Regions from separate parts of the Pantoea sp. Ep11b genome, predicted to be linked through region 2. Evidence: predicted binding sites of a transcription regulator. Region 2 holds the regulator's gene; each other region holds the start of a gene.
What was found. The regulator LexA, encoded in region 2, represses DNA repair genes until DNA is damaged. The targets are predictions, from matches to a motif close to TNCTGTATGTACATACAGNA.

Region 1 (10,922 bases), 1.0 Mb from region 2:
GGCAAGCGGCAGAGGCAAGGCATCGAACTGATTGAGGATGCGGCTTTTCAGCGCCTGTAACTCGTGGCGGTTCAGCCAGCGATCCTGCTCGCTGAAGGTCCGGATCTCATCGCTCAACGTCTGCAGCACCTCGCAGCACACCGCGCTCATCTCCAGGCTCCAGCGCTGCCAGGCCTGCATCAGATAGTGGTGAAAGCGCTGCGTCTCCTGCCATTCCGTTCCGTGCAGGCGAACCACTTTTTCATCTGCCAGTAAAAACTCCAGCTCGCCCCACACCAGCCCGCGTTTGCAGGCGATGTCCAGTAACTGGTTAAAGGGGATCAGATACTCGTGCTTATCGCCACTGACTTCGACGCCCGCCGTCAGAAGACGAACACGATTATAAGGATGCTGGGCAAGCCGTTTGCCCATCGAAGTTGCTTTCAGTTCCACGCCGACACCAACGTCAGAGAATAGGATTAGGGGGAGTTTACCTGTCAGACCCTTGGCGCTCCAGCCTTAAAACAGGCTAAACTTGGCGTCACATCTTGCGGAATGCAAAAGGAAAAGAAGATCATGCGCACCGTTTTAAATATCCTGAATTTTGTTCTGGGCGGCTTTTTCACCACCCTGAGCTGGCTGTTTGCCACGCTTGTCAGCATCGTGCTGATTTTTACCCTGCCGCTGACGCGATCCTGCTGGGAAATCACTAAAATCTCGCTGCTGCCGTTTGGCAATGAGGCGGTGCATGTCGATGTGCTGCGGCCCGAAAGTAAGAGCGCCATCATGAATACTGGCGGCACCTTCCTGAATATCTTCTGGCTGATTTTCTTCGGCTGGTGGCTCTGCCTCTCCCATATCTCCGTAGGCATTGTGCAGTGTCTCAGCATCATCGGCATTCCGGTCGGGATTGCCAACTTTAAGATCGCCGCGATCGCTCTGTGGCCGGTGGGTCGTCGTGTCGTGTCGGTGGAAGAGGCGCGTGCGGCGCGCGAAGCCAATGCCCGTCGCTATTAATATGATGTCACAGAGTCTGCCAGGCTGGCGGAAATACCTGTTTAACAGTACCTGGCGGTATCTGCTGCGGATCCTGTTTGCGCTGAGCGGCTGTGCGGCCATTCCCTGGTGGCTTCAGCAGATCGAGTGGACGATTCCGCTGACGCTGGGGGTGGTGGCCGCTGCGCTGGCCGATCTCGACGATCGGCTGACCGGTCGCCTGAAGAATCTGCTGATTACGCTGCTCTGCTTCTGCATCGCCTCGGTGTCTGTCGAGTTACTTTTCCCCTACCCGCTGGCGTTTATGGCCGGACTGGCGATCTCCACCTGGGGATTTATTCTGCTGGGTGCGCTGGGTCAGCGCTACGCGACCATCGCCTTCGGTGCGCTGCTGATTGCGGTCTACACCATGCTCGGGATCGGCCTGTTCAGCCAGTGGTATATGCAGCCAGTGCTGCTGCTGGTGGGCGCGCTGTGGTACAACCTGCTGACGTTACTGGGGCACCTGATGTTTCCGGTCCGGCCGGTGCAGGAGCAGCTGGCAGGCAGTTTTTCACAGCTGGCCCGTTATCTGGATGCCAAGGCCAACCTGTTCGACCCGGATGCGGGCGATCAGGATGATGCGGCGTTTATTGATGCGGCAATGGTCAACAGTCAGCTGGTGGCCCAGCTTAATCTGACCAAAACCACCCTGCAGAGCCGTCTGCGCGGCGATCGCGGTTCGCGCGGTACCCGCCGCAGCCTGCACTACTACTTTGTCGCGCAGGATATTCACGAGCGGGCCAGCTCTTCTCATCTGCAGTACCATCTGCTGCGCGGCGACTGGCGCTACAACGAAATTCTGTTTCGCTTTCAGCGCCTGCTCAATATGCAGGCTCAGGCCTGTCGTCAGCTGTCGCACTGCATTCTGATGCGCGAACGATGGGTTCACGACAGCCGGTTTGAGCGCGCCTTTGAGCGTCTGCAGAAAGCAATTGAACGTCTGGCACGACATGAACCTGAAGCGGCGCATACGGGTGCGCTGTTCTGGCTGTTACGCAATCTGCGCGCCATCGACGCCCAGCTGGCGTCCATTGAATCAGAACAGACGCTGGCCGGTGACGATCCTCAGCACAGCGATAATCTGCTGTCCCGGGAGGGATTGAGCGGCTGGAGTGATATCCGGCTACGCTTCAGCCGTCACCTCTCGCCCTCATCCCCCCTGTTCCGGCATGCGGTACGCATGTCGATAGTGCTCTGCATCGGCTACGGTTTTATTCAGATTACCGGGCTGGAGCGGGGGTACTGGATTTTGCTGACCAGCCTGTTCGTCTGCCAGCCTAACTACAACGCCACGCAGCGACGGCTGGCCCTGCGTATTGGCGGGACGCTGGCCGGGATTGCCATTGGCCTGCCGGTTTTATGGCTGGTGCCCTCTACAGAAGGTCAGTTGATCCTGATTGTTATTGCCGGCGTGCTGTTTTTCGCTTTCCGCCAGGTTCAGTATGCTCAGGCTACCCTCTTTATTACTCTGCTGGTCCTGCTCTGCTTTAACCTGCTGGGCGAAGGATTTGAGGTTGCCCTGCCCCGGGTCGTGGACACATTACTTGGCTGTGGCCTGGCCTGGCTGGCCGTCGCGTTTATCTGGCCGGACTGGCGTTTTCGTCAGCTACCGGCGGTGGCCGAACGGACGCTGAAGGCCAACTGCCGCTATCTGGATGCGATCATGGAGCAATATCATCAGGGCAAAGATAATCGGCTGGCCTATCGCATTGCCCGTCGTGACGCCCACAATGCGGATGCCGAACTGGCGTCGGTCGTATCCAATATGAGCAGTGAGAGTCGCACCAGTCAGAAGCTGCGCGAATCAGCCTTCCAGCTGCTCTGCTCTAACCACTCATTCCTGAGTTACATCTCGGCGCTGGGCGCACACCGCGATAAGATTACCGCGCCGGAGCTGCTGGCCTTGCTGGACGATACCGTCTGCTATGTCGAGGATGTGCTTCAGACGGATGTGGTCAGCGATGAACAGGCTGAAACGATGCGTCATCAGTTGGCTCATCGAATCAGCCAGCTGGCCGCAGATGCGGATACGCGTGCGCCGCTGGTGCTCCAGCAGCTCGGTTTGCTGGTGGCGCTGATGCCCGAGATCGCGCGCCTGCGCCGCACGCTGATTACCGATCAGCCCTCGCCGCCTCTGGGATCGGCACTGGATAACAGTGTGCGCTGAAACCAGGCATTAAGTTCAGCCCGGGTGGCCTGCGGCAGCGCGGCGGCATGGTGACCGGTGATCGCGCCCTGCAGCGCCAGCAGGGTCTGAAAACCAACGTGCTGGTTGATTGCTTTTAGCTTCAGCCAGCAGCGTTTGGCCCCCATCTGATAAAGATGGTTAACACTCAGGACTCCCGCTTCGTAGAGCATCATCTCCATACGCACGCTGAGATTAGGCAAATCTTTTAACCGCGGCGAGGCGTGTCGATCTTCCAGCTCCAGCTGTGCCGTCTCCAACGAGGCGGCCGAGAGCGCCAGCAGATGTTCAGCGTCGCGCCACAACGTTTCATCAACCCGAAAATAGTTGAGGCTCACGAGCTTGCCCCGCTTGCGGAAGATCAGCGGCTGAAGCGGACGCTCGGTAATATATTGTCGCAGGGGTTCACTGGCGCGCAGATAAAGCTCGTCTTTATTGATCAGGGCAAAAACAACACTTTCCACCGCCAGGGCATATCCCCCAAACTGGGTGCGGGACTCTATCGGGCCTAACAGGGCCAGGCACGCTCTGGAGCGCTCCACCACCGGATTTACCTTTTTCACAACACCACCTCCTTGTAAGAACTATCTTGTAAATTGCCTTGGGTATCAGTCAATTAGAAGATAAAAAAAAGCGCCAGTGGGTTCAACGAATAAATAGGTCTTCTACTAATCTTGTCGCGTTTTTGCGAGGCGTTTTCAGAAATTTGGGTTGATCTTTATTCAGGATGACAGTACTGTATATTCATACAGTCCACTGCTGGTGATTAACTTATGCGAACACAACATCCTGATAATGCACGCTATGCTCATCATTATGCGTCCTCATCTCTGCCGGCTTCGCAGCCAGGGGGGATTACTGAGCTACGTTACAGCGAGCAGCCCGGAATGATGCAGATGTTACTGTTGCCTCTGTTACAGCAACTGAGTCAGCAATCGCGCTGGCAGCTATGGTTAACACCGGCACACAAGCTGAATCGCAACTGGCTGCAGGCGTCGGGGTTGCCTCTGGATAAAAGCATGCATATTGCTGATTCTGAACGTCTGAATGCTGTGGAAGCGATGGTCAAGGCACTGCGTACCGGAAATTACAGTGTCGTTCTGGCCTGGATTCCTTACGAGCTTGATGAAGATGAGCGGCGTCAACTCGAAAATGCAGCGGCTGAAGGTGAGGCGATGGGGTTGATTTTGCGTGCAAGTGGAACGCCTGAAGCGCCACTCAGACCGCAAACTGCCATAAAAATTCAGTCGGATTTGTTTCATTAAGTAAAAATCAGAAGTTTCCCAAGCTATTTTTCTTATCTGTCGTCGCTAAACCACTGATTCTGTTAGTTCGAGTATTGACAATGGTTTAGCATGTTTTCAGGGCTTTTTGCCGCGACAATACTGCCAGGCTAATTGTTAGAAATTGTGTATAAACCGCTGTTTTTTTACAGTCGCGTCTCACATCATACTTGTAAGTTTCCAATCTCGTTGTAGACTTTATCTCGCCAGGGTGCTCAATAACCTCCGTTTTTTGCGGTAGAGTCATAAGCGAGCGTTTTGACCCGGCGAAGGATTTAAACCAAGAGCAACCTTTTTGCTCATTGCCTATTTGGATGATAACGAGGCGCAAAATGAAAAAGACAGCTATCGCAATTGCAGTGGCACTGGCTGGCTTCGCTACCGTAGCGCAGGCCGCCCCTAAAGATGACACCTGGTACACCGGTGCTAAACTGGGCTGGTCTCAGTATCACGACACTGGCTACTACGGTCACGGTTACGAAAACAACAACGGTCCAACTCATGAAAGCCAGCTGGGCGCAGGTGCGTTCGTTGGTTATCAGGCAAACCCATACCTGGGCTTCGAGATGGGCTATGACTGGCTGGGCCGCATGCCTAACAAAGGTACTGTGACCAACGGCGCGTTCAAAGCACAGGGCATCCAGCTGGCTGCTAAACTGAGCTACCCAATTTATGACGATCTGGACGTTTATACCCGTCTGGGCGGCATGGTATGGCGTGCAGATTCAACGCAGACTAACCCAACTACTGGCCGCATCAGCGACCACGACACCGGCGTTTCTCCGCTGGCAGCAGTGGGTGTTGAATATGCACTGACCAAAAACTGGGCTACCCGTCTGGACTACCAGTGGGTTAACAACATCGGTGATGCGCAGACTGTTGGTGCACGTCCAGACAACGGCATGCTGAGCGTAGGCGTTTCATACCGCTTCGGTCAGGATGACGTCGCTGCTCCGGCTCCGGCTCCAGCTCCAGCGCCAGCTCCAGTTGTTGAAACCAAGCGTTTCACTCTGAAGTCTGACGTTCTGTTCACCTTCAACAAATCTACCCTGAAGCCAGAAGGCCAGCAGGCTCTGGATCAGCTGTACAGCCAGCTGAGCTCAATGGATCCTAAAGATGGTTCCGTTGTCGTACTGGGCTTCACTGACCGCATCGGTTCAGAGCAGTACAACCAGAAACTGTCTGAGAAACGTGCTCAGTCAGTCGTAGATTACCTGGTTTCTAAAGGTATCCCTTCTAACAAGATCTCTGCACGTGGCATGGGTAAATCTAACCCAGTTACCGGCAACACCTGTGACAGCGTGAAAGGCCGTAACGCCCTGATCGACTGCCTGTCTCCGGACCGTCGCGTAGAAATCGATGTTAAAGGCATCAAAGACGTTGTAACTCAGCCACAGGCTTAAGTTAAAACGTAATAAAAAACCCCGCTACGGCGGGGTTTTTTTATGGCTGTTATCTATGTTATTCAGCGCCTCAGGCTGATGCCCTGCCCGGTCAGTCGTTTTCTGTTTCCGACTTGCCCAGAATGGCCTGCAAATCCTGCTTCAGACTCGACATCTGCGTCGCATATTTCTCTTTACGTTCGGCATCTTCAATGAGCTGAACGATAGTTTCTGAAAGGGTGCAGCCGCGCCGTTGTGCCAGACCCGCCAGTCGCTGCCAGACCAGATACTCCAGGTCGATCGACTTTTTACGGGTATGCTGGTGTTCAGCATTAAAATGACGTTTGCGCCGCGCACGAATGGTCTGCTTGAGTCGGTTATCAAGATCGGCATGAATATGCTCCGCAATCCAGTCGTTTACCGTCACCGGATTGTTCTCCATCGCCAGCAGTTTATCGACCGCTGCCTGCGCCGCGCTTAATTCAAGGTGACGCGTGATCAGTTCACCTTCCCGATGTTTCTTCACCAGGTATTTCCACTTCCATCCACTTTCAAGATTTTCGAGTTGCTGGTATTTCATCGGAATCTCATCGTGATCACGTAACGAGCTAAGAATAACAGCTTTTTTCCTGGATGCAGCAACGAAAAACATGCTGTCGTCATCACATCTTCGACGGGAAGTCTGCAGTGCTTAACAAAGGTGAATCCTGTATAATCTCGCTTTTCTTCAAACTGACAAATGCGATTATTTTGACCAGCACTCAACTTACGTGGCAGACCTTACAGCCGGATAGCGCGCAATACCAATCCGTTTTCTCCCGAATTGCTGATGAAGAAACTGATGCTCTGGCAACGGTGCAGCCCAGGTTGCTGAATGCGCTGGCGCATCTGCATCACCAGACGCAGGGATTTCCCTTACTGCTGGTGCGTAGCCAGGAGAATCGCGATTATCTGGCACTGATTGCTCAGGCTGCACAGCGGGTCATGTCCGACAGCACTACGCTATGGGGCGGCGATTACCATATCATGGCTGACAACGTCACGCTTCAGCCCCCTTCCGATCCTCAGCGTCCTTTCACCAGCCAGGGTGGCATTCACTTTGCCGAGTGGGTTGAGATGGAGCAGCTGTTTGGCTGCGTACGCCAGTATAAAGACCGGATCCAGCTGGAGCCCGGGCTGATTCATCAGGCGAACGGCGGCACACTGCTGCTGTCACTGCACAGTCTGATCGCGCAGCCGATTCTCTGGTTACGCCTGAAAAGGTGTATTGAGCAGGGCTATGTGGAGTGGACCTCTCAGGATGAACGCCGGCCGCTGCCTGTATCGATTCCGCCTTTGCCACTCAAACTGAATCTGGTCCTGTGCGGCGAGCGTGAGACGCTGGCCGCGTTTCAGGAACTCGACCCTGAAGCGCACGAGATGGCCATCTATACTGAATTTGAAGAGAACATTCAGATTCTTGATGAGGATGACATGCTGGCCTGGTGTCGCTGGAATAGCGATCTGGCGCAGCAGGCGGGTCTGCCCCAGCCCGAAGAGGACTTCTGGCCAGAGCTGATCAAAGAGGGTGTCCGCTACAGCGGCGACCAGGAAACGCTGCCACTCTGTCCCCGCTGGCTGCAGCGGCAGATGCGTGAGTCAGCGCTGATGGGTGATGCTCTGAATGGGGAAGCGCTGCGTGATGCGCTGGAAGCGCGCCTGTGGCGCGAGAACTACCTCAACGAGCGGATGCGTGACGAAATCCTGCTGCGCCAGATCCTGATTGAAACTGAAGGCGAAGTCGTCGGTCAGATTAATGGTCTGTCGGTTGTCGAATATCCTGGCCATCCCCGAGCCTGGGGCGATCCTTCGCGGATTACCTGCGTGGTGCATCCCGGCGATGGTGAGTTTATGGATATTGAGCGAAAAGCGGAGCTGGGCGGCAATATTCACGCCAAAGGCATGATGATTATGCAGGCTTACCTGATTGCCGAGCTGGAACTCGATCAGCAACTCCCCTTCTCGGCTTCGATGGTTTTCGAGCAGTCCTATTCCGAGGTGGATGGCGACAGTGCGTCACTGGCCGAACTCTGTGCCCTGATCAGCGCGCTGGCTAACCAGCCAATTAATCAGCAGATTGCCGTCACAGGATCGGTCGATCAGTTCGGCAATGTCCAGCCGGTCGGTGGACTGAACGAGAAGATCGAAGGCTTCTTCGATATCTGCCACCAGCGGGAGCTGACGGGTCAGCAGGGTGTGATTATTCCCGCCTGCAATGTGCGCCATCTCAGCCTGAACCAGGCGGTGGTGAGTGCAGTGGAACAGGGCCGTTTCCATATCTGGGCGATCGATCGCGCCGATGAGGCGCTGCCGCTGCTGACCGGTAAAATCTGGAGCACCGAAGATGGCCTGGGCGATTGCCTGCTGAATACCATCCAGGAGCGCATCAGCCAGTTCAATCAGCCGGATGTTCCGCCACGTCCCTGGGCGCTGCGCTGGCTTAACTGGTTCAACCACCGTTAATCCGATTTGCTCAGCGTACAACTGTTCGCTAATATTCGTGATTCATTAAAACAAGGCTTATTGAAAACATGGTAGATAAACGCGAATCCTATACCAAAGAAGATCTGATCCTGTCAGGTCGTGGTGAACTGTTTGGCGAAAATGGTCCGCCGCTTCCATCTGGCAACATGCTGATGATGGACCGCGTGGTCAAAATGACCGAAGACGGCGGCAAATATGACAAAGGCTTTGTTGAAGCGGAGCTGGATATCAATCCTGATCTCTGGTTCTTCGGCTGCCACTTTATCGGCGACCCGGTGATGCCAGGCTGCCTGGGCCTGGATGCGATGTGGCAACTGGTCGGTTTCTATCTCGGCTGGCTGGGCGGCGAAGGCAAAGGCCGTGCGCTGGGCGTGGGCGAAGTGAAATTCACCGGTCAGGTTCTGCCTGACGCGAAGAAAGTGACCTATCGCATTCATTTCAAACGCGTTATCAACCGTAAACTGGTGATGGGCGTGGCAGATGGTGAAGTGCTGGTTGACGGCAACCTGATCTACACCGCCAGCGATCTTAAAGTCGGTCTGTTTAAAGATACGGCCGCTTTCTAAACGTTTCCCCGGAAACAAAAACCTCCGCGCATGGCGGAGGTTATTTCCCTTTTCAGTGACAGCCGGTTATGCAGCGACCGACCTGTCCTCCATGGCCTGTCGCCAACCTCCCAACCAGTGAGACTTAGCGTCAATCAACTGATACGGACACATCTCTTTTGAGCGTCCAGTAATGCCTGCCTGATAACCACGTGAATGGGCGCGTTCGAGGCGGTCTCGTTTCTGTCTCTTCATACTCCGTGTCCCTCATGTAAGGTCTGTGGAATCTGGTGGAAAGAAAAGTGGTGAATTAATGTTCAACCACCTTTAATGTTCTACCCCCTGCGCCCGCAAAGATCAATGCCCAATCTTCATACACATGTCATAAATGTGACCTTAATCGGTAAAATTAATGCCGAATTGTGATGCGTAATACAACACTATCCTTCTGATTCAGCTAATAAAAAAGCCCCTGGGCCTGGTCGGTAAATCGCGACCTTTGCTCAGGGGCTTAGCTTATTTATTCACATTAATCTTAATTTAACGCAACCACACTGTTGGCGATTTTCTGTGCCGTCTGCTGCCAGCCGACGGACAGCGTTCTGACCATCGCGTCATAGCCATCTTCGGTCTGCGGCAGTACCACGTTAAAGGCCTGTTTGGTCAGTTTGCCCTGATGTTCCAGCGTCCATTCGCCGCTGACGATCGCTTTGCCATCGTAGCGACCCTGGAAACCGGTCACGGTCACGTTCAGCGTGTCGTGCTGCGCGCCTAACGGTGACCCGGCCACCAGCCGACCCGGCAGCGCCTTACTGAGGTTGGTGATCAGCGTCTGCTGCAGCTGCTGGTCGAGCGGGCTGGCCCAGAGATTGTTGGCGGCGATGACATATTTGACATCGCTGGTCTGATAAACCAGACCGTTGCCCGCCAGATAGTCCGGCACCGTCACCTGCTGCACCCACAGCATCGGCTGTGCTTCGGTCAGCTGACTGCTGCTGACCTGCATGGAGGCTGCCCCGGAGGGCAGCTGATACCAGGTGTCTTTAACGCTGCTGCTGCACGCGCTCAACACCAGCGCGGCAGAAAGTATCAATCCTTTCTTCACTGTTTCGCCCTCTTCGGCTGGGGATCCTGTCCCGGTTTCGCCTCGAATACCAGCGCGTTGCTCTTGGTGTTAAGCGTTCTCAACACCGGCTGCAGCTCACGCAGTACCTGATCCAGTCGCTGCATATCGCCGACCAGCTTAGTGTAAGCCGGTGAACCGGGTTGCAGACCTTTCATACTGCGATTCAGTTCACGCAGCGTCTGCTGCAGATCCTCAGGCAGCGTTTTCATCGCCGGACTGCCGGTCACTTTATTGATGTTGTCGATGGTGCGCTGCAGATCACGCATCGTCTTCTGGCTCTCTTTCAGCGTGCCCGTGGCTTCATTGACCATGCCGTTCAGCGGCAGGCTGTTGATCTTATCCAGCGCCGCCATCAGTTTCTGCTGAATCTGGCTCAGGCCACCGCTGACCGTTGGGATCACCTCATAGCCCGAGACTTTCTGCGGTCCTTTGTAGGCTGGCGCATTGTCATAGAAGTCGAGGTCAACATAGAGCGCGCCCGAGAGCAGGTTGCCGGTTTTCAGCGTGGCACGCAGGCCGCGTTTCTTACCATCCTGCAGATGCTGTTCCAGATCGAAATTCTCACCCAGTCGGTTGATAAAACGATCCGGCTCGATACGGATCAGCACCGGCACGCGATAGTCGTTGTTGAGCGCCTGATCCAGCCCCGCTTTTCTCAGCGGCGCCTCTGCGACCGTCCCCAGACGAATGCCACGGAACTCAACCGGCGCGCCCGCCTGCAGGCCACGGATGGAGTCAGAGAAGAACATCACGTAGTCGACATGGTTGGTATAGAGCGAATCCTGGATGCTGCGCTGATCGTCAAACAGATGGTAGTCCGACTTATTCTTCGCCGGCTCACCCAGCTCCCAGCCGTCTGGC
Region 2 (10,922 bases):
CGCACAGGGTGCCGCAGAGGTCGGTCTGCTGCGGCGCAAGGTCCGGCTGTAGCGAGAACGCGCGGCCAAAGACAAACAGCGGCACGGTGGTCTCCTCCGGCAGGATCCCGCCGTGGGAGCGGTCGTCGTTCATGCCGTGATCAGCCGTGACCATCACCTGATAGCCTTCCGCCAGCCACGAAGGCATCCACTGCGACAGCAGGCCGTCGGCGATGCGCGCCCGGTTGCGATACTGGGGCGAGCAGAGCCCCGACTTATGCCCGGCATCGTCGATGTTCATCGGGTGGATCAGCAGAAAATCGGGATCGTGACGCAGCCGCAGACTCTCTGCATCTTCAAACAGATGCGAGTCGGGATAGCTGTCGTCAGAGTAAAAATGGCCATACTGAATGGGCAGGTCCGGCGCGTCGGTGTGACGGTCGCGCGCCGGAACGAACGGGGTCCGGTTATAGAGCTCACTTACCCAGTGGTAGGCGGCCGCCGCCGTCGTCAGTCCGGCGGCCCGCGCAAAGTGAAATACGCTGCGTTCGCGACTCAACCGGCTGACGCCATTATGAATAATGCCGCTTCTGACCGGCGGAACACCAGTCAGAATGCACTCATAAAGCGGGCGCGACAGTGACGGCAGCTCACAGGTCATACGGTAATAGAAGCCGTTGCCCTGCGAACATTCGGCATGCAGATAACCCATTGCATGTTGCGCCACCTGATTGCTCAGGCCGTCCAGCACCACCAGGATCGTTTTCATTCCGTTCTCCCCGCCAGCGGCTACTGCTGCATGTTGATGATGACGTTTTCCTGCCACAGGCGCGGCAGCATTTTCGACGATTTATCCCATGCAGTCTGGTCCTTAACCGGACGGGCGTTTTTATATTCCGATTGCGGTAGCAGGCGAGCCTGAACGTCCGCCGGCAGCGTCAGATGCTCAGCACGGATCGGGCGGGCATAGCCCTTCGCCAGGTTGATCTGCCCCTGATCGGAGAAGATATATTCGCGGGTCAGTTTCGCGGCGTTTGGGTGTTTTGCATATTTGTTGATAAGGGTGGTGTAGCCGGAGGTCACTGAACCGTCAGAGGGGATCACCACTTCATAGCGATTTTTGTCGATCTGGTCACGGTAGTTCAGGGCGTTGAAGTCCCATACGACCGCCATCTGCACTTCACCCTTTTCGATGTTAGCGATCACCGGATCGGTCACGCCAAGACGTCCCTGTTTTGCCAAATCCGCAAAGAAGGCCAGCGCCGGTTTCAGGTTCTTCTCATCGCCGCCCAGCGCGTAGTTTGCCGCCAGTACGCCGTTAGCCGCCTGAGCTGCCACGCCGACGTCGCCGATAGTAACCACATACTTACCTTTCTTCAGATCGGCCCAGCTGTGGGGAATATCTTTGACCTGCTGCTTGTCGATCAGAAAGGCAATGGTGCCGGTATAGGCCAGCGCCCAGTGTCCCTCTTTATCTTTGGCCCAGTCCGGGATCTGATCCCAGTGGGTGGGTTTGTAGGGCTGGGTCACGCCTTTAGCCACGGCAATGGGACCAAAGGCGGCACCGACGTCACCGATATCAGCACTGGCGTTCTCTTTCTCCGCCTCGAACTTGGCCAGCTCCTGAGCCGACGACATATCCGTGTCGCTGTGCTTCAGGCCATATTTGCTGCTGATGTCCTGCCAGGTCTCTTTCCAGTTGGCCCAGCTGTCCGGCATCCCGACGCTGTTGACCTGACCTTCACTGCGTGCGGCTTTTTCCAGCGCGGCAGGGTCGTTATCGGCGGCCTGCGCAACGGGCAGGGTAAGCACAACAGCACTGGCTACTACAGAGGCGATAAACGCTTTCATCTCAGTTGCTCCGGGTGTAAGTTGATGGGCCTGACTGGTCTAGTCCAGCAAGAACCGAGCCAATGTAGCCCCTGTATATGAACGATTTATGACAAGGCGGCGCGGGGCGGGGAATGGGGAGAGAAAGCGGCGGCCGGTCAGCCGGTCGATGGCATGTTTACCTGAACAGTAAGTGTGCGGGGTCGCACTAAAATGAGGCTACTGTTGTGGAGTCACCAGCACTCAAATCGGCGGACGCGATCGCCAGCGCCCTGCTGACGCGCATCCACTCTGGCGAGTTCAGCGGCGGACGGCTGCCCGCCGAGCGTGCCCTGAGCGAGGCGTTCAGCACTACCCGCATCACTCTGCGGGAAGCACTGGGCAAGCTGGAAGCGCAGGGGGTGATCTACCGGGAACTGCGGCGCGGCTGGTTTATTGCACCGCCGCGGCTGATCTATAACCCGCTGCATCACAGCCATTTTCATGCCATGGCGCTCGCGCAGGGACGGCAGGCGACCACCGAAGTGATCGCCGCTGAAGAGGTCGCGGCGCACGAGAGCGTGGCGACCGCGTTGCAGCTGACGCCGGGTTCGGCGGTTTACTGCATCCGCCGCCTGCGGCGTATCGATGGACGCGCGGTGCTCTATGTCGAACACTACCTCAATCCCCGTTTTTTCCCGGATTTGCTCGGCGAAGACCTGACGCGTTCACTGACCGATCTCTACGACCAGCGTTACGGCATCCGTTACGGCGGGGCGCGCTTCACCATCCTGCCCGGTCCGTTACCGGAGATCGCCGCACCGACGCTGAATGTGGCATCCGGCAGTCCCGGACTGCTGATCACCCGCATCAATCGCAACCAGCATCGGGAAGTGATTGACTGCGACTGCGAATACTGGCGTTACGATGCGCTCTGCGTGGATGTGGAAGCCTGAGTCAATATTGTGATTTGCGTCACACTCGCGCATGATAGCGCGCGCTGATAACCTCTTTTTTAAGGCGCAACATGAGTGACAAAAATCCGTTTGCCCGCCACCTTGCCACGCTGCTGCAGTGGGTGCTGAATCTGGGCCTGCTGAGTCTGGCGATTATCCTTATCGTCTTCCTGGGCAAAGAGACGATCCACCTGGCAAACGTGCTGTTTAATACCGGCGAGCAGGCCTCTTCCTACCTGCTGATTGAGGGAATCGTCATCTATTTCCTCTATTTCGAGTTTATTGCGCTGATTGTGAAGTACTTTCAGTCAGGCTATCACTTTCCGCTGCGCTACTTTGTCTATATCGGCATCACGGCCATTATCCGGCTGATCATCGTCGACCATAAAAATCCCTTCGATACGCTCTGCTACTCGGCCGCGATACTGATTCTGGTAATCACGCTGTGGCTGGCAAACAGTAACCGGCTGAAACGCGAGTAATCTCTCTGCCGTCTGACACGACGGCAGGTGTTCGCATCGCCGCTCTGCGCTAAACTACCGACCTGAAAATTACCGGGAGTGGTGCTATGTCGCAAGACGCGCTCAGCTTATTACGTGCGCTCAACTGGCTTTCGCCGTCGCAGGCTGCCCCTGCGCCATCTTTGCTCGACTGGCTGATGGAGGAGGATTCGATGACGCGCCGTTTTGAACAGCATTGTCAGCGGGTCACGGTTCAGCCGCTGCGAGAAGGCTTTATCAACGCCAGCGAACTGGCTGAGGAGAGGGCGCTGTTGCCAGATGATGAACGCTTCTGGCTGCGTGAAGTGCTGCTGTTCGGCGACGATCAGCCCTGGCTGGCGGGCCGCACGCTGGTGCCGGAAAGCACCCTCAACGGGCCGGAGGCGATGCTGCAACAGCTCGGCACCCGTCCTCTGGGCCGCTATCTTTTCTCCTCATCGACGCTGACCCGCGATTTTATAGAGCCGGGGCAGGTGGAGGGATTGTGGGGGCGGCGTTCGCGCCTGCGTCTCTCCGGCAAACCGCTGTTGCTGACTGAACTATTTTTACCCGCATCGCCATTCTATCGTGATCGGGACTGAGGGCTCTGTAGTGCAAAATAGTATGACCATGAAATGGCGGGCTTACGCCCGCCTGATGCGTATCGACAAACCGATCGGGACGCTGCTGCTGATGTGGCCAACGCTCTGGGCGTTGTGGCTGGCGGATATGGCCGTGCCGCCGCTGCCGGTGCTGGCGGTTTTTGTCGCCGGTGTGTTCGTAATGCGTGCGGCCGGTTGCGTGATCAATGACTATGCCGACCGTAAGGTGGATGGGCACGTTGAGCGCACAAAGCATCGGCCTCTGGCCAGCGGGGCGGTGAGCGCCAGAGAGGCGAAGCTGCTGTTTGTCATCCTGGCGCTGGTGGCTTTTGCGCTGGTGCTGACCATGAACCTGATGACAATTCTGCTCTCCGTCGTCGGGCTGGCGCTGGCCTGGGTTTACCCCTTTATGAAGCGTTATACCCATCTGCCGCAGGTGGTGCTGGGTGCTGCCTTTGGCTGGGCAATTCCCATGGCGTGGTCAGCAGTTAGTGAGTCCTTACCTCTCGTCTGCTGGCTGGTGTTTATCGCCAATATCTGCTGGACGGTCGCCTATGATACGCAGTATGCGATGGTGGACAGGGATGACGATCTGAAGATTGGCGTGAAGTCGACCGCGATTCTGTTTGGCCGTTTTGACAAGCTGATCATCGGTCTGCTGCAGCTGGCGACCCTGGTGCTGATGGCGCTGGTGGGGATGATGCTGCATCTGAATGGTGCCTTCTACTGGACGCTGCTGCTGGCGGCGGCGCTGTTTGTTTATCAGCAGAAGCTGATCGCCGGGCGCGAACGGCAGCCCTGTTTTCAGGCGTTCCTGAATAATAACTATGTCGGGATGGTGCTGTTCCTTGGCGTGCTGATGAATACGCCGCCGTTCAGCCAGCTATTCTGACAGCGTTCCGGGTATAAAAGGCCGGTTCATTGCTGCCGTGCGCCTTCCGGGCTGAATTTCAGGCATAAAAAAGGCGACCTCATGAGGTCGCCTTTTTATCTGCAGGCAGATGTCAGTCGTGCGCCACGGCGGTTTCAATCGTCAGGCGAACGTCATTGGTCACCAGGTCTGCCAGAATGTGCCAGGTGGCCTGGGTCTGCGCGACATCGGCATCGCCGCGATCACTGATATACCCTTCGTCGCGCAGCGTCAGTACCAGCGAGGTGAAGACGGCTTTGTCGAAGAACTCCGGTGCGTTGATGCCGTGCAGTACCGACAGTCGCTGTGCCAGCGTCCGGCTCTCTTTTTCCAGCGTGCCACGGTTAATCGTTGGCTTGGCACTGAGAATGGAGAAGGTAATAGCGTAACGCTGCAGCGTTTCACGCACCCCGGCGGCCAGCAGTTGCAGCGTGCGGTAGCGCGCCGCAGTGAAGCGCAGCTCACCGGCTTCGCGCGTGATCAGGCCCTGACGCGCCAGCTCCTGACACAGGTCAGCCAGCAGTTGCGGCAGTTCATCGGTCTGCCAGCGCAGGAACAGCTCACTCTTCAGCATCGGGTAGATCAGGCTCACCTGACGCAGCAGTTCGGCTTCGCTCAGCGTCTGATGCTGCTGAACAATGGCGGCAATCAGCGACGGCATCACCAGCATGTGATGAATGTTGTTGCGATAGTAGGTCATCAGCACCGCCTGCTCGCGCGGCAGAATGATGATGTCACCGATACTGTCCTTTTCACTCTCAAACTTGTTCATGCCCATGGCGTGATCCAGCAGTGCTTCCGCTGAGAGATCGGGCACCGTCGCGTTGGGTGAGTAAGGCACATTGCGCAGAAGCTGGGTGTAGCACGCCAGCTGCTCAATCAGCTGTTCGCGCGTTAGTGAGCGCTGACGTGACGCCAGCAGGGCGGTGACACAGAGGTTCATGGCATTGGCTGCGCCCGCTTCATTGATCCGCACCATCAGGCTGGCAGCGATATCGTTGACGGTCGGCGTTAACCAGCTCGGACGCTGCGGCTCGATCGGATCGATGTCGTCGCGCCATTCCGGCACGCGCTTGTTGAGATAGTTAACCAGCGGCATCGGCTCGCCAAAGTTAACGTAGCCCTGGCCGAGATTACGCAGCTTGCGTAAGCCCCGTACCATCTGCATGAAGCCCTCTTTCTCTTTCGCCGCGCCGCGCAGCTCTTTGGCGTAAGTCCCCACTTCCATCACATGCTCATAGCCGATGTAGATCGGCACCAGCGTAATCGGGCGATTTCCGCCGCGCAGCATCGCCTGTAGCGTCATTGCCAGGGTGCCGGTTTTCGGGTCCAGCAGGCGACCGGTGCGTGAACGGCCCCCTTCGACAAAGTACTCAACCGAATAGCCACGGGTAAACAGCTCGCCGAGGTATTCGCGGAACACCGTGGCATAGAGCTTATTACCCTTAAAGGTACGACGGATAAAGAACGCGCCCAGACGACGGAAAATCGGGCCAGCCGGCCAGAAGTTGAGGTTGATACCGGCTGCGATATGCGGCGGCACCAGACCCTGATGGTAGAGCACATAGGAGAGCAGCAGATAATCCATGTGGCTGCGATGACAGGGCACATAGACGATCTCATGGCCATCCTGCGCCAGCTGACGCACTTTTTCGCCGCCGTTGACGTTGATGCCCTGATAGAGACGGCTCCAGAGCCAGCCCATGACACGGTCAGTGACACGAATTGCTTCATAGGAGAAGTTGGCCGCAATCTCTTCCATCATCTCGATGGCATTCTGCTGCGCTTTCTCGTGGGAGATCTTTTTGCTGCGTGCTTCATCTTCTACCGCTTTTTCAATCGCTTTGGATTGCAGCAGACGATTAAAGAGATCCTGACGCGCCGGTAAACGCGGGCCAATCGCGGCCAGCCGCTGACGGGCAAAATGAATACGGGCCACGCGGGCCAGCTTCTGGGCGATCGACTTGTCCGTTCCGTGTTCGGTTGCCATACGGCGCAGCGAAACGGTCGGCGAGAAGCGGACAAAACTGTCGCGTCCGTGCCAGATGACGGCAAAGAATTTCTGTACCCCGTTCAGGACCCGCAGATGGGGCGTTGGCTCGCCCTGAACTTCACGTCCCGGCGCGCGGCCAAACATCACGGTGACTGGCAGCATCTGAATATCCAGCGTGGGATTGTTTCGATGCAGATCGAGGTAGTCGTGAAAGATTTTCACGGATTCGACGCTGGGCACAAAATAGGGGAAAACGCGCGGACCATCGTGAATAAAGACGTGACGCGGCAGCAGCGCGCCGTCAATCTCCAGCGGAGAGAGCGGATCGGGCAGATGATGCCGCAGACACTGGGCGCGCAAAGTCAGTAAGTCGGCCTTCGAATCGTAAGGCAAAACATACATAATAGGCCGGGTCGGATCCAGACCATGTTCTGACACGGGATCGGCCGGAATGGCCTTACTTTTTACCAAAAACGACAGTGGTAAGTTAAGCAGTTTGTAATAGAGTTTACGCCAACCTGACATAGACAACATGAAGCCTCTTGTTAGCAAAGCGCCGCAAGCATACCAGAAAGTGCAGCGAAGATCTGTGGTGGTGCGAATTGCACGCAGCCCAGACATTGACGTCAATACGATGAAAGGGTTCCCCCATCATGGCAAATAACGCCACCGGACTTATCAGAATAGTTAAAGCCGCAGGTTACTCATGGCAGGGGCTGCGTGCCGCCTGGCAGCATGAAGCGGCATTTCGCCAGGAGGCGCTGGCCGCGCTGGTTGCCATTATTATCGCCTGCTGGCTGGATGTGGATGTAGTCTCACGTATCCTCATGATTGGGTCCGTGGTGCTGGTGGTCATTGTCGAAATCCTTAACAGTGCCATTGAAGCGGTAGTCGATCGCATCGGTCAGGAGCATCATCCGCTGGCTGGTCGGGCAAAAGATATGGGATCGGCCGCGGTGCTGATCAGCATTCTACTGGCTCTGTTTGTCTGGATCGCGCTGCTCTGGACACATTTGCGATAAGCGTTCCATATCGCGTCGGAAGCCGCGTTTTGCGGGACAATCGGTTTCCATTTCACCAATACCTGTATATACTCACAGCGACTGTATAAACAACCAGGGGGCGGGATGAAAGCATTAACCAGCAGGCAGCAGCAGGTCTATGACCTGATTCGCGACCATATTACTTCAACGGGCATGCCGCCTACGCGTGCCGAGATTGCCGCGCAGCTGGGATTCCGTTCGCCGAATGCGGCAGAAGAGCATCTGAAAGCGCTGGCGCGTAAAGGCGTCATCGAGATCGTGTCCGGTGCTTCGCGCGGCATCCGTCTGTTGATGGAAGAAGAAGCCTCAGAAGGCTTACCGCTGATTGGCCGGGTTGCTGCCGGTGAACCGATCATGGCGCAGGAACATATCGAAACCCACTACAAGGTGGATCCGGGCCTGTTTAAGCCGTCGGCTGACTTCCTGCTGCGCGTCAGCGGAATGTCGATGAAAGATATCGGGATTATGGATGGCGATCTGCTCGCGGTGCATAAGACCCAGGATGTGCGTAATGGTCAGGTCGTCGTGGCGCGCATCGATGATGAAGTCACGGTGAAGCGCTGGAAAAAGCAGGGCGCTATCGTGCATCTGCTGCCTGAAAACAGTGAATTTGACCCGATCGTGGTTGATACCCGTGCGCAGTCGCTGACTATTGAAGGTCTGGCCGTGGGCGTGGTTCGCAACGGCGAATGGCTCTGATTTTTCTGCCCGCGTGCATTCGCCCGCTCTGATGCTATTCTGTCTGCCCTAATTTTGTCGCTGCCCTGTCTGCGCAGCGACACTGAGCACGGAACGGCGAATGCGCTTTATCACGGCAACCGATAAAAATCTCTGGCGGCTTGCGCTGCCGATGATCCTTTCAAATATCACCGTGCCCCTGCTGGGCGTGGTCGATACCGCAGTTATTGGTCATCTCGACAGCCCTGTCTATCTTGGCGGGGTCGCGGTCGGGACCACCGTCACCAGTTTCCTCTTTATGCTGCTGCTTTTTTTGCGGATGAGTACCACCGGTCTCACGGCGCAGGCGCTGGGTGCGGGCGACAAAACGGCGCTGGCGCGGGCGCTGGTCCAGCCGCTGATCATTGCGCTGCTGGCCGGTGTGCTGTTTATCGTCTTACGCTATCCGATTATTCAGCTGGCAACGCAGCTGATCGGTGGCAGTCCCGAGGTCCTGGCGCAGGCTGCGCGGTTTATCCAAATCCGCTGGCTCAGCGCACCTGCCACGCTGGCAAATCTGGTGATCCTGGGCTGGCTGCTGGGCGTACAGTATGCGCGTGCGCCGGTGATCCTGCTGGTGGTGGGAAATCTGGTGAATATCGTGCTCGATCTCTGGCTGGTCATGGGTCTGCACTGGGGTGTCGCGGGGGCGGCCACCGCCACGGCGCTGGCTGAGTACATCACGCTGGGCGTTGGCAGCATCATGGTCTGGCGGGTGCTGAAACTGCACGGCATCACGCCAGCCCTGCTGAAACAGAGCTGGCGCGGTGACAGTGCCCGGCTGCTGCGCCTCAACCGGGATATCATGCTACGATCCCTGATGCTGCAGCTCTGTTTCGCCTCGCTGACCGTACTGGGCGCACGGCTCGGCCCCGATGTGGTCGCTGTTAACGCCGTCTTACTGATGTTCATTACCTTCACCGCCTACGCACTCGATGGCTTCGCCTATGCGGTAGAGGCATTTGCGGGAGAGGCGCATGGCGCTAAAGATGGCCGTAAACTGCTGCGTGTCTGGCACTCCGCCTGTCGTCAGGCGGTGGCCGTCGCGCTGTTCTTCTCGCTGGTCTATGCGATCGCCGGTCCGCAGATCGTGACGCTGTTGACCTCGCTGACGTCGCTGCAACAGACCGCCGATCGCTACCTGGTCTGGCAGGTCATCATGCCGCTGGCGGGCGTCTGGTGTTACCTGCTGGATGGCATGTTTATCGGTGCCACACGCGGTCGCGAGATGCGTAACAGCATGGTAATGGCCGCCGCAGGCTACTTCCTGACGCTGCTGAGCGTTCCGCTGCTGGGTAATCATGGACTGTGGCTGGCGGTAACCGTTTTTCTGGCGCTGCGTGGCCTGACGCTCTGGCTCATCTGGCGCAGGCACTGGCGTCAGAACAGCTGGTTTGAAGCCTGATTCAGCCAGGCTGGCAGAAGGGTACAGATTATTCTGTATTATTCTTCATTCTTGAATATGGCGACTACAATTAACTCTATACGGCGCTGTTAAGCAGCGATTTGTATCGAAGTTATGGCGAGTAGCCAGATAATTAAACCCCGAGGATTGGAGGTCTGCCATGAATAAAGACGAAGCGAGCGGCAACTGGAAGCAGTTCAAAGGCAAGATGAAAGAGAAATGGGGCAAGCTGACCGACGACGATATGCAGGTGATCGAAGGCAAACGCGACCAGCTGGTGGGCAAAATTCAGGAGCGTTACGGCTATGCGAAAGATGAAGCAGAGCGCGAAGTAACAGACTGGGAAACCCACAACAAAGATCATCGCTGGTAATCGAGCCCCTGTTCCGGTGAGCCTTCACCGGAACCGCTTTCAGGCGTTACAGCCTATCCCCGTTTTCCCCGTTTTTTTCCCTCCTCCTGATGATCATGTTCGCAGCTATCATGATGCGTACAGGCCGCCACTTCCGCACAGTTTTCACATAACCCATGCGCCTCGATCACGCTATGGCGCAGAGCAAACTGCGCTTCGCCCGCCAGCGTCGCAATTATGGTCTCCACGCCCTGCGCCTGTTTTTCCGAGACGGCAGCACAGCGATCGCAGACCAGCATCACCGAGGTATGCGCCGGGGCTTCAAAATGGTGGCACATAACATAGCTATTGTTGGACTCCACCCGATGGATGAAGCCCTGCTCCAGCAGGAAATCGAGCGCCCGATAGACCGTGGGCGGTTTGGCCTGAGGTTCACTGACCCGCAACTGGTCCAGCAGATCGTAGGCGCTGATAGAGCCAGGCTGTTCGGCCATCAGGCGCAGCACTTCAGCGCGCTGCGACGTCAGACGCACACCGCGTTGCAGGCACATTTTTTCGGCCTGGGTCAAAATTTGCTGCGACGTCATGGTTGTCATGAAAATTCTCCGCTGGATGAGTGATGTTATTTTATCACAATTGGCGGCGGGGTGCTGAAGTGGCTTCTGGCTTAAAAAAAC
Region 3 (10,922 bases), 830 kb from region 2:
CCTGGTAAAAAGGGTGAATGGCGCAGTGATGGCGTCCGGTAACGATAGCGACATGCACGCCTGCCTGGCGTGCCTGGTTCAGGGCTTCAATTGACTGCGGCAGAATCGTTTTAGCTGGGGTCAGCAGCGTGCCGTCGAGGTCGAGGGCAATGACACGGTAGCGCATTAATCCTTCCATTTTTCCGGGTTTACAGGAGGTCAAGTCTACACCTGCCCACCACCCGGAGACAAAAAACCGGACACAAATGATTTCAGCGTCGGGCCGTAAAACGCGCTACAGTGAGTCACAGATCATGAACAGGCAGCAAAAAAGGAGAATGCATGAAACAGGTTGTCTACACCGCCAGTCCCGAGAGCCAGCAGATTCACGTCTGGCAGATGAATGATGAGGGCGGGCTGACGTTGCTTCAGGTGACGGATGTCGCCGGCCAGGTTCAGCCGATGGTGGTGAGTCCAAAACGCGATTTTCTCTATGTCGGTGTGCGTCCCAATTTCCGCGTGCTGGCGTTTCGTATCGCCGCCGATGGCACGCTGACCGAGGCGGGCCAGGCGCCGCTGCCCGGCAGCCCGACTCACATCTCCACCGATCATCAGGGCCGGTTTCTGTTCTGCGGCTCTTACAATGATGCCTGCGTCAGCGTCAGCCCGATCGATGAAGAGGGCATTCCGCAGGCACCGCTGCAGGTTATTAACGGCCTTGACGGCTGTCACTCCGCCAATATCGATAACGACAACACGACGCTCTATGTTCCGGCACTGAAGCAGGATCGCATCTGCCTGTTTGCGCTGAATGAGGCGGGTCAGCTGACGCCGCGCCCGCAGGCGCAGGTGACGACGGTGGAAGGTGCCGGTCCGCGCCATATGCAGTTCCATCCGGGCGGCCACTACGCCTACTGCGTTAACGAACTCGACAGCACGGTTGAGGTCTGGGCATTGAATAATGGTGAAGGCGAAGCCGAAAGCGTGCAGACGCTGGATATGATGCCGCCGGACTTTAGCGGCACGCGCTGGGCCGCCGATATTCATCTGACGCCCGATGGCCGCTTCCTCTATGCCTGCGATCGCACCAGCAGCACGCTGGCGATCTTCAGCGTCAGCGAAGCGGGCGATGAGCTGACCCTGGAAGGGTTCCAGCCGACCGAAACCCAGCCGCGCGGCTTTAATATCGATCACAGCGGACGTTTTCTGGTGGCCGCCGGGCAGAAATCTCATCACATCGAAGTCTATGCGATTAGCGAACCCAAAGGGCTGTTGCAGCCGCTGGGCCGTTATGCGGTAGGGCAGGGGCCGATGTGGGTGGTGATCCACGCACTGCAGGCGTAACCCGTCACGAAAGACGCCTCTCCCGGGCGGGAGAGGCGTACTGCACTACTGATAGTTCACGGTCAGCGAGGCACTTGCCAGCGCGTGGAAATGCACGTTAAAGCCGACCATCGCGCCGCTGGCACCCTCATCTACCTCAATTGTCTCCACATCCAGCGCATGCACGGTGAAGATGTAGCGATGGGTTTCGCCCTGTGGCGGCGCGGCGCCACCGTAGCCCGCCTGACCGAAATCGGTACGGGTCTGGATCGCGCCTGCGGGCAGTGAGGCTTTGCCGGAACCGGCACCCTGCGGCAGTGACGTGGTGCTGGCCGGAATGTTTGCTACCACCCAGTGCCACCAGCCGGAGCCGGTCGGCGCGTCAGGATCGTAGCAGGTCACGACAAAACTTCGGGTGCCTTCGGGGGCCTCTTCCCAGGCCAGATGGGGAGAGATATTCTCGCCCTGATACCCCATGCCGTTGAAAACATGCTTTTCAGGCATCTTCTCGCCGTCATTAAAATCCTGACTCACAATGCGCATCACATCTCCTCGATTGTCGATGAATAGTCTTTCATCATAACCAAAAGCGCCACCCATGCCAGGGGGCCACCCGCCTCAGCCGCTAAAATGTTGCGGATGCGCCAGCGCGCCGCCAATCGCCTGCACCAGCTGACTCAGCGCCTGCGGCGTAATGATATAGGGCGGCATCAGGTAGATGAGCCGGCCAAACGGCCGGATCCAGACACCCTGCTCCACAAAGAACTGCTGCAGCGCCGCCATATTGACCGGCTGATGCGTCTCTACCACGCCAATCGCGCCCAGCACGCGCACATCCGCCACCTGCGGTGAGCTGCGCAGCGGCAGCAGTTCGGCCCGCAGCTGCTGTTCGATACCCGCCACCTGCTGCTGCCAGTGCCCCTCGGCCAGCATCGTCAGGCTCTCTGCCGCCACCGCGCAGGCCAGCGGATTGCCCATAAAGGTCGGGCCATGCATAAAGCACCCGGCTGCGCTGCGGCTGATGGTGTCGGCCACCTCGCGGGTGGTCAGGGTAGCGGAGAGCGTCATCATGCCGCCGGTCAGCGCTTTGCCAACACAGAGGATATCCGGCGTGATGCCCGCATGTTCACAGGCAAACAGTTTGCCGGTGCGGCCAAAACCGGTGGCGATCTCATCGGCAATCAGCAGCACGCCATAGCGGTCACACGCCTCACGCACCTGCTGCAGGTAGCGCGGATGATAGAGACGCATGCCGCCTGCGCCCTGCACGATCGGCTCCAGGATCACCGCCGCCAGCTGCCGGTGATGTGTGTCGATAAGCCGGGCGAAATCGTCGAAATCGGCCGGGTTCCACGCCTCATCAAAGCCGCAGGCCGGTGCCGCCGCAAAGTGATGTTCGGGCAGATAGCCGCGCCACAGACTGTGCATCGAGTTCTCAGGATCGCACACTGACATCGCGGCAAAGGTATCGCCGTGATAGCCGCGTTTCAGCGTCAGAAACTGCTGGCGGGTTTCGCCCCGTCCCAGCCAGTACTGCAGCGCCATCTTCATCGAGACTTCCACCGCCACCGAGCCGGAATCAGCCAGAAAGACGCACTCCAGCGGATCGGCCGTCATCGCCACCAGCTGACGACAGAGCGCCACCGCCGCCGGGTGGGTAATGCCGCCAAACATGACGTGCGACATCTGTGAAGCCTGCTCCGTCAGCGCCCGGTTCAGACGCGGATGGTTGTAGCCGTGGATCGCCGCCCACCACGAGGACATACCGTCCACCAGTTCGCGCCCATCGGCCAGCTGCAGCTGAAAACCGTGTGCAGCGACCACCGGATAGCAGGGCAGCGGATCCTGCATTGAGGTGTAAGGATGCCAGATATGCTGGCGGTCAAAACGGGCATCGTCTGCGGAAAAAACGGCGGTAGTCATCGGAGTTGTAAACCAAAATAAAAAAATATAGTTTACAAGTATAACCCTGCTTTTCGTCGGGATGACACCCTTTTCTGGAGTAAGTAATGGCTCAACGCTGGACAATTGCACAGGCGCAAGCCCTGTTTGATGCACCTTTTCTTGAACTGATGTTTAAAGCGCAGCAGGTGCATCGTGAGCACTTCGATCCGCGCCAGGTGCAGGTCAGTACCCTGTTGTCGATCAAAACCGGCGCCTGTCCGGAAGACTGCAAATATTGCCCGCAGAGCGCGCGCTACAAGACCGGCCTGGAGTCGGAACGTCTGATGGAGGTGGAGGAGGTCCTGGCCTCTGCGCGTCAGGCGAAAGCCGCCGGGTCGACCCGTTTCTGCATGGGGGCGGCGTGGAAAAATCCTCACGAGCGCGACATGCCCTATCTGGAAAAGATGGTGGAAGGCGTTAAAGCGATGGGGATGGAAACCTGTATGACGCTGGGCACGCTCAGCGAGCAGCAGGCGCAGCGCCTGGCGGGCGCGGGCCTGGATTTTTACAACCATAATCTCGACACCTCGCCGGAGTTCTATGGCTCCATCATCACCACCCGCAGCTATCAGGAGCGTCTGGATACGCTGGGCAAAGTGCGCGACGCCGGGATTAAGGTCTGTTCAGGCGGCATTGTCGGCCTGGGCGAAACCGTAAACGACCGCGCCGGGCTGCTGGTGCAGTTAGCCAATCTGCCGACGCCGCCGGAGAGCGTGCCGATCAACATGCTGGTCAAGGTCAAAGGCACGCCGCTGGCCGATAACGAGGATGTGGAGCCGTTCGATTTTATCCGCACTATTGCGGTGGCGCGCATCATGATGCCGACCTCGCACGTCCGTCTGTCGGCGGGCCGTGAGCAGATGAGCGAGCAGACCCAGGCGATGTGCTTTATGGCCGGGGCCAACTCGATTTTCTACGGCTGCAAACTGCTGACCACGCCGAACCCGGAAGAGGATAAAGACCGCGTGCTGTTCCGCAAGCTGGGACTTAACCCGGAACATACGCACACCCATCATGGCGATCAGCAGCAGGCGCAGGCACTCAGCGAGCAGCTTTTCCATGCCGACACTGAACAGTTCTACAACGCGGCGCTGTAATGAGCTGGCAGCAACGACTCCGGCAGGCGCTGGAGCAGCGCCGTGCGGCCGACGGCTGGCGGCAGCGTCGGATCATTGATCAGCAGTCTACCCGCACGCTGCGGAGCGGTGGCCGCGACTATCTCCACTTCTCCAGCAATGACTACCTCGGTTTAACCCGGCATCCGGCGGTGATCGCCGCCTGGCAGCAGGGCGCGGCGCTGGCGGGCGCGGGCGCGGGCGCCTCGGGGCATGTCACCGGTTATCACCGCCAGCACGCCGATCTGGAGGCGGAGCTGGCGGCATGGCTCGGCTATGACCGGGCGCTGCTGTTCATCTCCGGTTTTGCGGCAAATCAGGCGGTAATCCATCTGCTGGGGGAGAAGGACGACCGTATTCTGGCGGACAGGCTCAGCCACGCCTCGCTGCTCGACGCCGCCAGCCACAGCCCGGCTCAGCTGCGACGTTTCACTCATAACGCGCCGGAGAGCCTGGCGGCCCGACTCGCCGCCCCCTGCGCCGGGGAAACGCTGGTGGTGACGGAAGGCATCTTCAGCATGGATGGCGACAGCGCGCCGCTGGCCGCCCTGGCGCAACAGACGCAGCAGGCCAGAGGCTGGCTGCTGGTGGATGATGCGCATGGCATCGGCGTGGTGGGCGAGCAGGGGCGCGGCAGCTGCTGGCAGCAGGGCGTTAAACCGGAACTGCTGGTGATCACCTTTGGCAAAGCGTTTGGCGTCAGCGGGGCCGCGCTGCTCTGCGATGGTGACACCGCCGACTACTTTTTACAGTTCAGCCGCCATCTCATCTACTCAACGGCGATGCCCGCAGCCCAGGCGGTCGCGTTGCAGGCGGCGCTGCGCGAAATTCAGCAGGGCGAGGCGCTGCGCCAGCAGTTACAGCAGAACATTGCACATTTCCGGCGCGGGGCGGCGTCGCTGCCGTGGCAACTGATGGCGTCAGCCAGTGCGATTCAGCCACTGCTGGTAGGGGAAAACAGCGAGGCGCTGGCGCTCTCACAGCGGCTGGCGGAGGCGGGCTGCTGGGTCAATGCGATCCGGCCGCCTACCGTGCCGCCGGGCACCGCGCGGCTTCGCATCACCCTGACGGCGGCGCATCGCCCGGACGATATCGATCGTTTACTGGAGGCACTGCATGACGCTGCGGGTTGATAAACAGGCGGTGGCGCGCGCCTTTGGCCGGGCGGCGGGAGGATACGATGCTCACGCCGCGCTTCAGCGTCTCAGCGGAGATGCGCTGCTGGCGCGTGCGCCCGCGCAGAGCGGCCTGCAGCTGCTGGATGCCGGCTGCGGCACCGGCTGGTATAGCCGGCTGTGGCGTGAACGCGGCAAACAGGTGACGGCGCTGGATCTCTCTGTACAGATGCTGCAACAGGCACGGGATAACGATGCCGCGCAGCACTATCTGGCCGGGGACATCGACGCGCTGCCGCTGGCGGATAACTCGACGGACCTGGTGTGGAGCAATCTGGCGGTGCAGTGGAGTGACGATCTGCCCGGCGCACTGCGCCAGTTCCGGCGGGTACTCCGGCCCGGCGGCACGCTGCTGTTCTCCACCCTGGGCGATGGTTCGCTGCAGGAGGTGCATGAGGCCTGGTCACATCTGGATGCCATGCCGCACGCCAACCGCTTTCTCAGCGAGTCGCAGATTGCCGCGGCCTGTCATGCTCAGCAACTCGGCTGTTCCTCGGAGCGGGTGACGCTGCACTTTCCCGACGCGCTCAGCGCGATGCGCTCCCTGAAGGGGATCGGGGCAACCCATCTGCATCAGGGGCGCGACGGACAGATCCTGACCCGGCAACGGCTCAGCCAGCTGGAGGCGCACTGGCCGCGCGATCGGCACGGCTATCGCCTGAGTTACCATTTAATCTATGGAGTAAGTGCATCATGAAACGCCTGTTTATCACCGGGACTGACACCGAAGTCGGCAAAACGGTCGCCAGCGGCGCGTTGCTGCAGGCCGCCGCCGCCGCAGGCTACCGCTGTGCGGGCTATAAGCCGGTGGCCTCGGGCTGTGAGCTGACGCCGGAAGGGATCCGCAACAGCGATGCGCTGGCGCTGCAGCGCTACAGCAACGTGCCGCTGACCTATCAGCAGGTCAATCCTCTGGCGTTTATGGAGCCGACCTCGCCGCACATCGTCAGCGCCGAAGAGGGCAGGCCGATCACCCATCTGGCTCTCTCGGCGGGGCTGGCGGCGCTGGAGCCGCTGGCGGACTGGATTCTGGTGGAGGGCGCGGGCGGCTGGTACACCCCGCTGTCCGAAACGCACACCTATGCCGACTGGGTGGTCAGCGAACGGCTGCCGGTCATCCTGGTGGTGGGGATTAAGCTGGGCTGCATCAACCACGCCCTGCTGACCGCAGAGGCGATACAGGCGTGCGGCCTGCCGCTGGTGGGCTGGATCGCCAACACCGTCGAGCCACCGGGCAGGCGCTATGAGGAGTATCTCACCAGCCTGAAAAACCGTCTGCCTGCACCCTGCCTGGGCACACTTCCCTGGTTTACCGAGGCGGCGCAGCAGGCCGACTGCGGTCACTATCTGACACTGCCGGAGTAAGCGCCGGGTCAGCCTTTCATCGTTCTCCGGCGTGCGCAGCACACCCTGTCCGCCAGGCTGTGCTGTGCGCTCCTGCGCCGGCCTGTCAGGCCACGGTCAGCCACTTATCGACAGTGTAATCGTCAAGCTGCGCCATGCTGCCCTGCGCCACATTGCGGCCACGGTGCAGCAGCAGAAAATAGTCGGCTACCCGCCGGATCAGCGACAGACGCTGTTCCAGTAGCAGGATGGTCAGCCCGTAATCGAGGTTAAGCCGACGGATCAGGTTACCCATCTCCTCTTCCAGCCACGGCGACATGCCGTCGGTCGGCTCATCCAGAATCAGCAGCTTGGGTTGCAGCACCACCGCGCGCGCCAGGGCCAGCTGCTGCTGCTGATCGATGGGCAGATCGCCGCTGCGCTGCTGACGCAGTGAGTAGAGCGCCGGAAAGAGATCGAAGATCATTTCGGGTATGGCGCGGTGGCGATCCTGCTGGCTGGCACCGGCCAGCAGCGCAATCAGCAGGTTATCTTCCACGCTCATCTGGGTAAAAATATGACGCCCCTGCGGAACATAACCAATGCCCATCTGCGCCCGCTGTTCAGCCGGTTGCAGCAGCAGATCTTCCGGCGGCGAACCATCCTCTTTCCAGGAGATGGAGCCGCTGTTAATCGGCAGTCTGCCCATGATGCAGTTCACCAGCGTGGTTTTACCCATGCCGGGCCGGCCAAGAATGCCGGTGCAGGTGCCAGGCGACAGATCCAGGTCCACATCCCACAGAATATGGTTCTGACCGTAAAATTGATTGACCGAACGTAAACTCAGCATCTGACACTCTCCTTCCCGATCATTAGCCTGATTGCTTCCGCTCTCTGTCGTCTGGCAACCCAGTCATCAGCAACGGTGGTCTCGCCATTGCCACTCAGTGCGCACAACATCCGGTGACGCGATGGAGTGCTGCAATTACCAGGCCAGGTCTGAAAATGGCCCTGTTTTGTGGCTGCGCTGGCCTGCCTGCGGGAGAAAATATGAGAAAAACTTATCAATTCCCCACGGCAATCACGCGCCTGCACTTTTGCAGTGCTGCGAAGCACTGTTTCTGGTGCAGACGGGCGGTAAAGAAGCAGGACATCTGATTAAGAATCTTAGTGGATCGGCGAAATTTTGCGTGACGGGCCGCGCGACAGCGTAAAATTGCAGAATTATCCGTCGCTGCCTGGTGCGAAATTTAACGCAAAAAAAATTATTTTCGGGGTGACGGGAGGAGAGGGAAAAATTATACACAGCTGATGGCGGCGGGGCTGCCATCACTTATCCACCATTCCTGTGGATAACCTTGTGCATTAGGTCATGAAAACCAGTTGGAAGCGAGGAAATACGGGGCCTGGTAACATAATGACGAGAATCTGGCCTTATAAGCTTAATCTAATAAAATCAGTTGCTTATCAAAAAACAAGCCTGCGAATTTTCTGTCAGTTAACCGAACTGTAATTTTGTGACGCTCTATTGACAAATGTTAAATCTGATCCTCGCCTGGGGATAACATTGCGCAACACCCTTTACGCCGGTTCAGGTTGGGTATCGAAGCGGCAGAAATTGTGCCTCTCGCCTCTACACTGCATTATTACTGTTTTTATATCCAGTATTTTTTTCTGGCAAAATCACCATAGCAGAGTAAAATAAGTGCCTGCCCGCCGACTTCTCCAGCAGGAACTGCATTCATGAGTAAAGCCTTTAAATTGAATTCCGCCTTTAAACCTTCGGGCGATCAGCCCGAGGCGATCCGTCGCCTGGAAGAGGGGCTGGAGGATGGACTGGCCCATCAGACCCTGTTGGGGGTGACCGGCTCCGGTAAGACCTTCACCGTCGCCAACGTGATTGCCGATCTTAACCGGCCGACGATGGTGCTGGCGCCTAACAAGACACTGGCGGCCCAGCTCTATGGCGAGATGAAAGAGTTTTTCCCGGAAAATGCCGTGGAGTTTTTCGTTTCCTACTACGACTACTATCAGCCGGAAGCCTACGTGCCCAGCTCCGACACCTTCATCGAAAAAGATGCGTCGGTGAACGAGCACATCGAACAGATGCGTCTCTCGGCGACCAAGGCGCTGCTGGAGCGGCGCGATGTCATCGTAGTAGCCTCGGTTTCAGCGATTTATGGTCTGGGCGATCCCGATCTCTATCTGAAAATGATGCTGCACCTGACCCGCGGCATGATCATCGACCAGCGCAGCATCCTGCGTCGCCTCTCCGAGTTGCAGTACACCCGCAACGACCAGGCGTTCCAGCGCGGCACCTTCCGGGTGCGGGGCGAAGTGATCGACATCTTCCCGGCGGAATCGGACGATATCGCCCTGCGGGTTGAGCTGTTCGACGAGGAGGTGGAGCGGCTGTCGCTGTTTGATCCGCTGACCGGCCAGGTCGATTCGGTGGTTCCCCGCTTCACGATCTACCCCAAGACGCACTACGTGACGCCGCGCGAACGTATCCTGCAGGCGATGGAGGAGATCAAAGTGGAACTGGCGGATCGTCGCCGGGTGCTGCTGGAGAATAACAAACTGCTGGAAGAGCAGCGGATTACGCAGCGAACCCAGTTTGACCTGGAGATGATGAGCGAGCTGGGTTACTGCTCAGGCATCGAAAACTATTCGCGCTACCTGTCCGCGCGCGGGCCGGGCGAAGCGCCCCCGACGCTGTTTGACTACCTGCCTGCCGATGGCCTGCTGGTGGTGGATGAGTCCCACGTCACCATCCCGCAGATTGGCGGCATGTACAAAGGCGACCGGGCGCGTAAAGAGACACTGGTGGAGTATGGTTTCCGCCTGCCGTCGGCGCTGGATAACCGTCCGATGAAGTTTGAAGAGTTTGAGGCGCTGGCCCCGCAGACCATCTATGTTTCGGCGACGCCCGGCAAATATGAGCTGGAGAAGTCGGGTAACGAGGTGGTGGATCAGGTAGTGCGTCCGACCGGCCTGTTGGATCCGATCATCGAAGTGCGCCCGGTAGGCACGCAGGTTGACGATCTGCTGTCGGAGATCCGCCAGCGTGTGGCGATCAACGAGCGTATTCTGGTGACGGTGCTGACCAAGCGCATGGCGGAAGATCTCACCGAGTATCTGACCGAGCACGGCGAGAAAGTGCGCTATCTGCACTCCGATATCGACACCGTCGAGCGTATGGAGATTATCCGCGACCTTCGCCTGGGAGAGTTTGATGTGCTGGTGGGCATCAACTTACTGCGTGAGGGGCTGGATATGCCGGAAGTGTCGCTGGTGGCGATTCTGGACGCGGACAAAGAGGGCTTCCTGCGCTCTGAGCGCTCGCTGATCCAGACCATTGGTCGTGCGGCGCGTAACATCAACGGTAAGGCGATTCTCTACGGTGATAAAATTACGCCGTCGATGGCGCGTGCGATTGAAGAAACCGAACGCCGCCGTGAGAAACAGCAGCTGCACAATGAGAAGCATGGTATCGTTCCGCAGGGCCTGAACAAGAAGATCACCGATATTCTGGAACTCGGCAACAACGTAGTGAAAACCCGGGGTAAAGCGAAGCCGGCCCGTCCTGGCGAAGCACAGGCCCAGGCCGATCTGCTGACGTTAACGCCGCAGGCGTTGCAGAAGAAGATCCACGAACTGGAAGGGCAGATGCAGCAGCATGCGCAGAACCTGGAGTTCGAGCAGGCGGCCAGCGTGCGCGATCAGCTGCATGAGCTGCGCACGCTGTTTATTGCGGCCTCGTAGTGCTGTCAAAACCCCTGAATGGCGTGTTCCAGCGCCACCCGTAACAGCTGGCGGTCGTGACGATAGCGGATGTCGGCGGCCTCCAGCGGTTCACGGACAATCAGGCGGTTTTCAATGCCCTGAGTTGCCACCGAGGGACCGACCACCACGGCATCAATCACCCGCTTGCCGATATAACGCTCCATCATCTGCAGCTTGTCGGCGACCGTCAGGCTGGCGGCGGCCGGGCTGAGTTCGCGGCCCAGATTGCCGATGAACACCATGGTCGCGGGCGTGCGACGCAGCGCCTGCGCCATCT

Region 1: the regulator LexA is predicted to act here: its motif matches at 3,937-3,956, upstream of sulA (SOS-induced cell division inhibitor SulA).
Region 3: the regulator LexA is predicted to act here: its motif matches at 8,507-8,526, upstream of uvrB (excinuclease ABC subunit UvrB).

Annotation. Positions count from the first base shown of each region.
Region 1 is NZ_CP160631.1:1,739,488-1,750,409, reverse strand. Features, by position in the region: gene helD (DNA helicase IV) at 1-432, opposite strand, end outside; gene AB1748_RS08155 (YccF domain-containing protein) at 556-996, shown strand; gene yccS (YccS family putative transporter) at 980-3,184, shown strand; gene AB1748_RS08145 (TfoX/Sxy family DNA transformation protein) at 3,136-3,765, opposite strand; gene sulA (SOS-induced cell division inhibitor SulA) at 3,976-4,467, shown strand; gene ompA (porin OmpA) at 4,818-5,888, shown strand; gene matP (macrodomain Ter protein MatP) at 5,980-6,447, opposite strand; gene AB1748_RS08125 (AAA family ATPase) at 6,501-8,369, shown strand; gene fabA (bifunctional 3-hydroxydecanoyl-ACP dehydratase/trans-2-decenoyl-ACP isomerase) at 8,438-8,956, shown strand; gene rmf (ribosome modulation factor) at 9,023-9,190, opposite strand; gene pqiC (membrane integrity-associated transporter subunit PqiC) at 9,471-10,040, opposite strand; gene pqiB (intermembrane transport protein PqiB) at 10,037-10,922, opposite strand, start outside.
Region 2 is NZ_CP160631.1:701,716-712,637, forward strand. Features, by position in the region: gene AB1748_RS03235 (alkaline phosphatase family protein) at 1-748, opposite strand, end outside; gene AB1748_RS03240 (ABC transporter substrate-binding protein) at 769-1,830, opposite strand; gene AB1748_RS03245 (UTRA domain-containing protein) at 2,037-2,744, shown strand; gene psiE (phosphate-starvation-inducible protein PsiE) at 2,816-3,226, shown strand; gene ubiC (chorismate lyase) at 3,313-3,825, shown strand; gene ubiA (4-hydroxybenzoate octaprenyltransferase) at 3,836-4,717, shown strand; gene plsB (glycerol-3-phosphate 1-O-acyltransferase PlsB) at 4,830-7,253, opposite strand; gene AB1748_RS03270 (diacylglycerol kinase) at 7,382-7,750, shown strand; gene lexA (transcriptional repressor LexA) at 7,856-8,470, shown strand; gene dinF (MATE family efflux transporter DinF) at 8,571-9,893, shown strand; gene AB1748_RS03285 (CsbD family protein) at 10,054-10,266, shown strand; gene zur (zinc uptake transcriptional repressor Zur) at 10,320-10,841, opposite strand.
Region 3 is NZ_CP160631.1:1,532,252-1,543,173, forward strand. Features, by position in the region: gene AB1748_RS07225 (pyridoxal phosphatase) at 1-166, opposite strand, end outside; gene pgl (6-phosphogluconolactonase) at 322-1,323, shown strand; gene AB1748_RS07235 (kinase inhibitor) at 1,369-1,845, opposite strand; gene bioA (adenosylmethionine--8-amino-7-oxononanoate transaminase) at 1,921-3,225, opposite strand; gene bioB (biotin synthase BioB) at 3,312-4,343, shown strand; gene bioF (8-amino-7-oxononanoate synthase) at 4,343-5,494, shown strand; gene bioC (malonyl-ACP O-methyltransferase BioC) at 5,478-6,233, shown strand; gene bioD (dethiobiotin synthase) at 6,230-6,901, shown strand; gene AB1748_RS07265 (ABC transporter ATP-binding protein) at 6,987-7,709, opposite strand; gene uvrB (excinuclease ABC subunit UvrB) at 8,603-10,624, shown strand; gene yvcK (uridine diphosphate-N-acetylglucosamine-binding protein YvcK) at 10,630-10,922, opposite strand, start outside.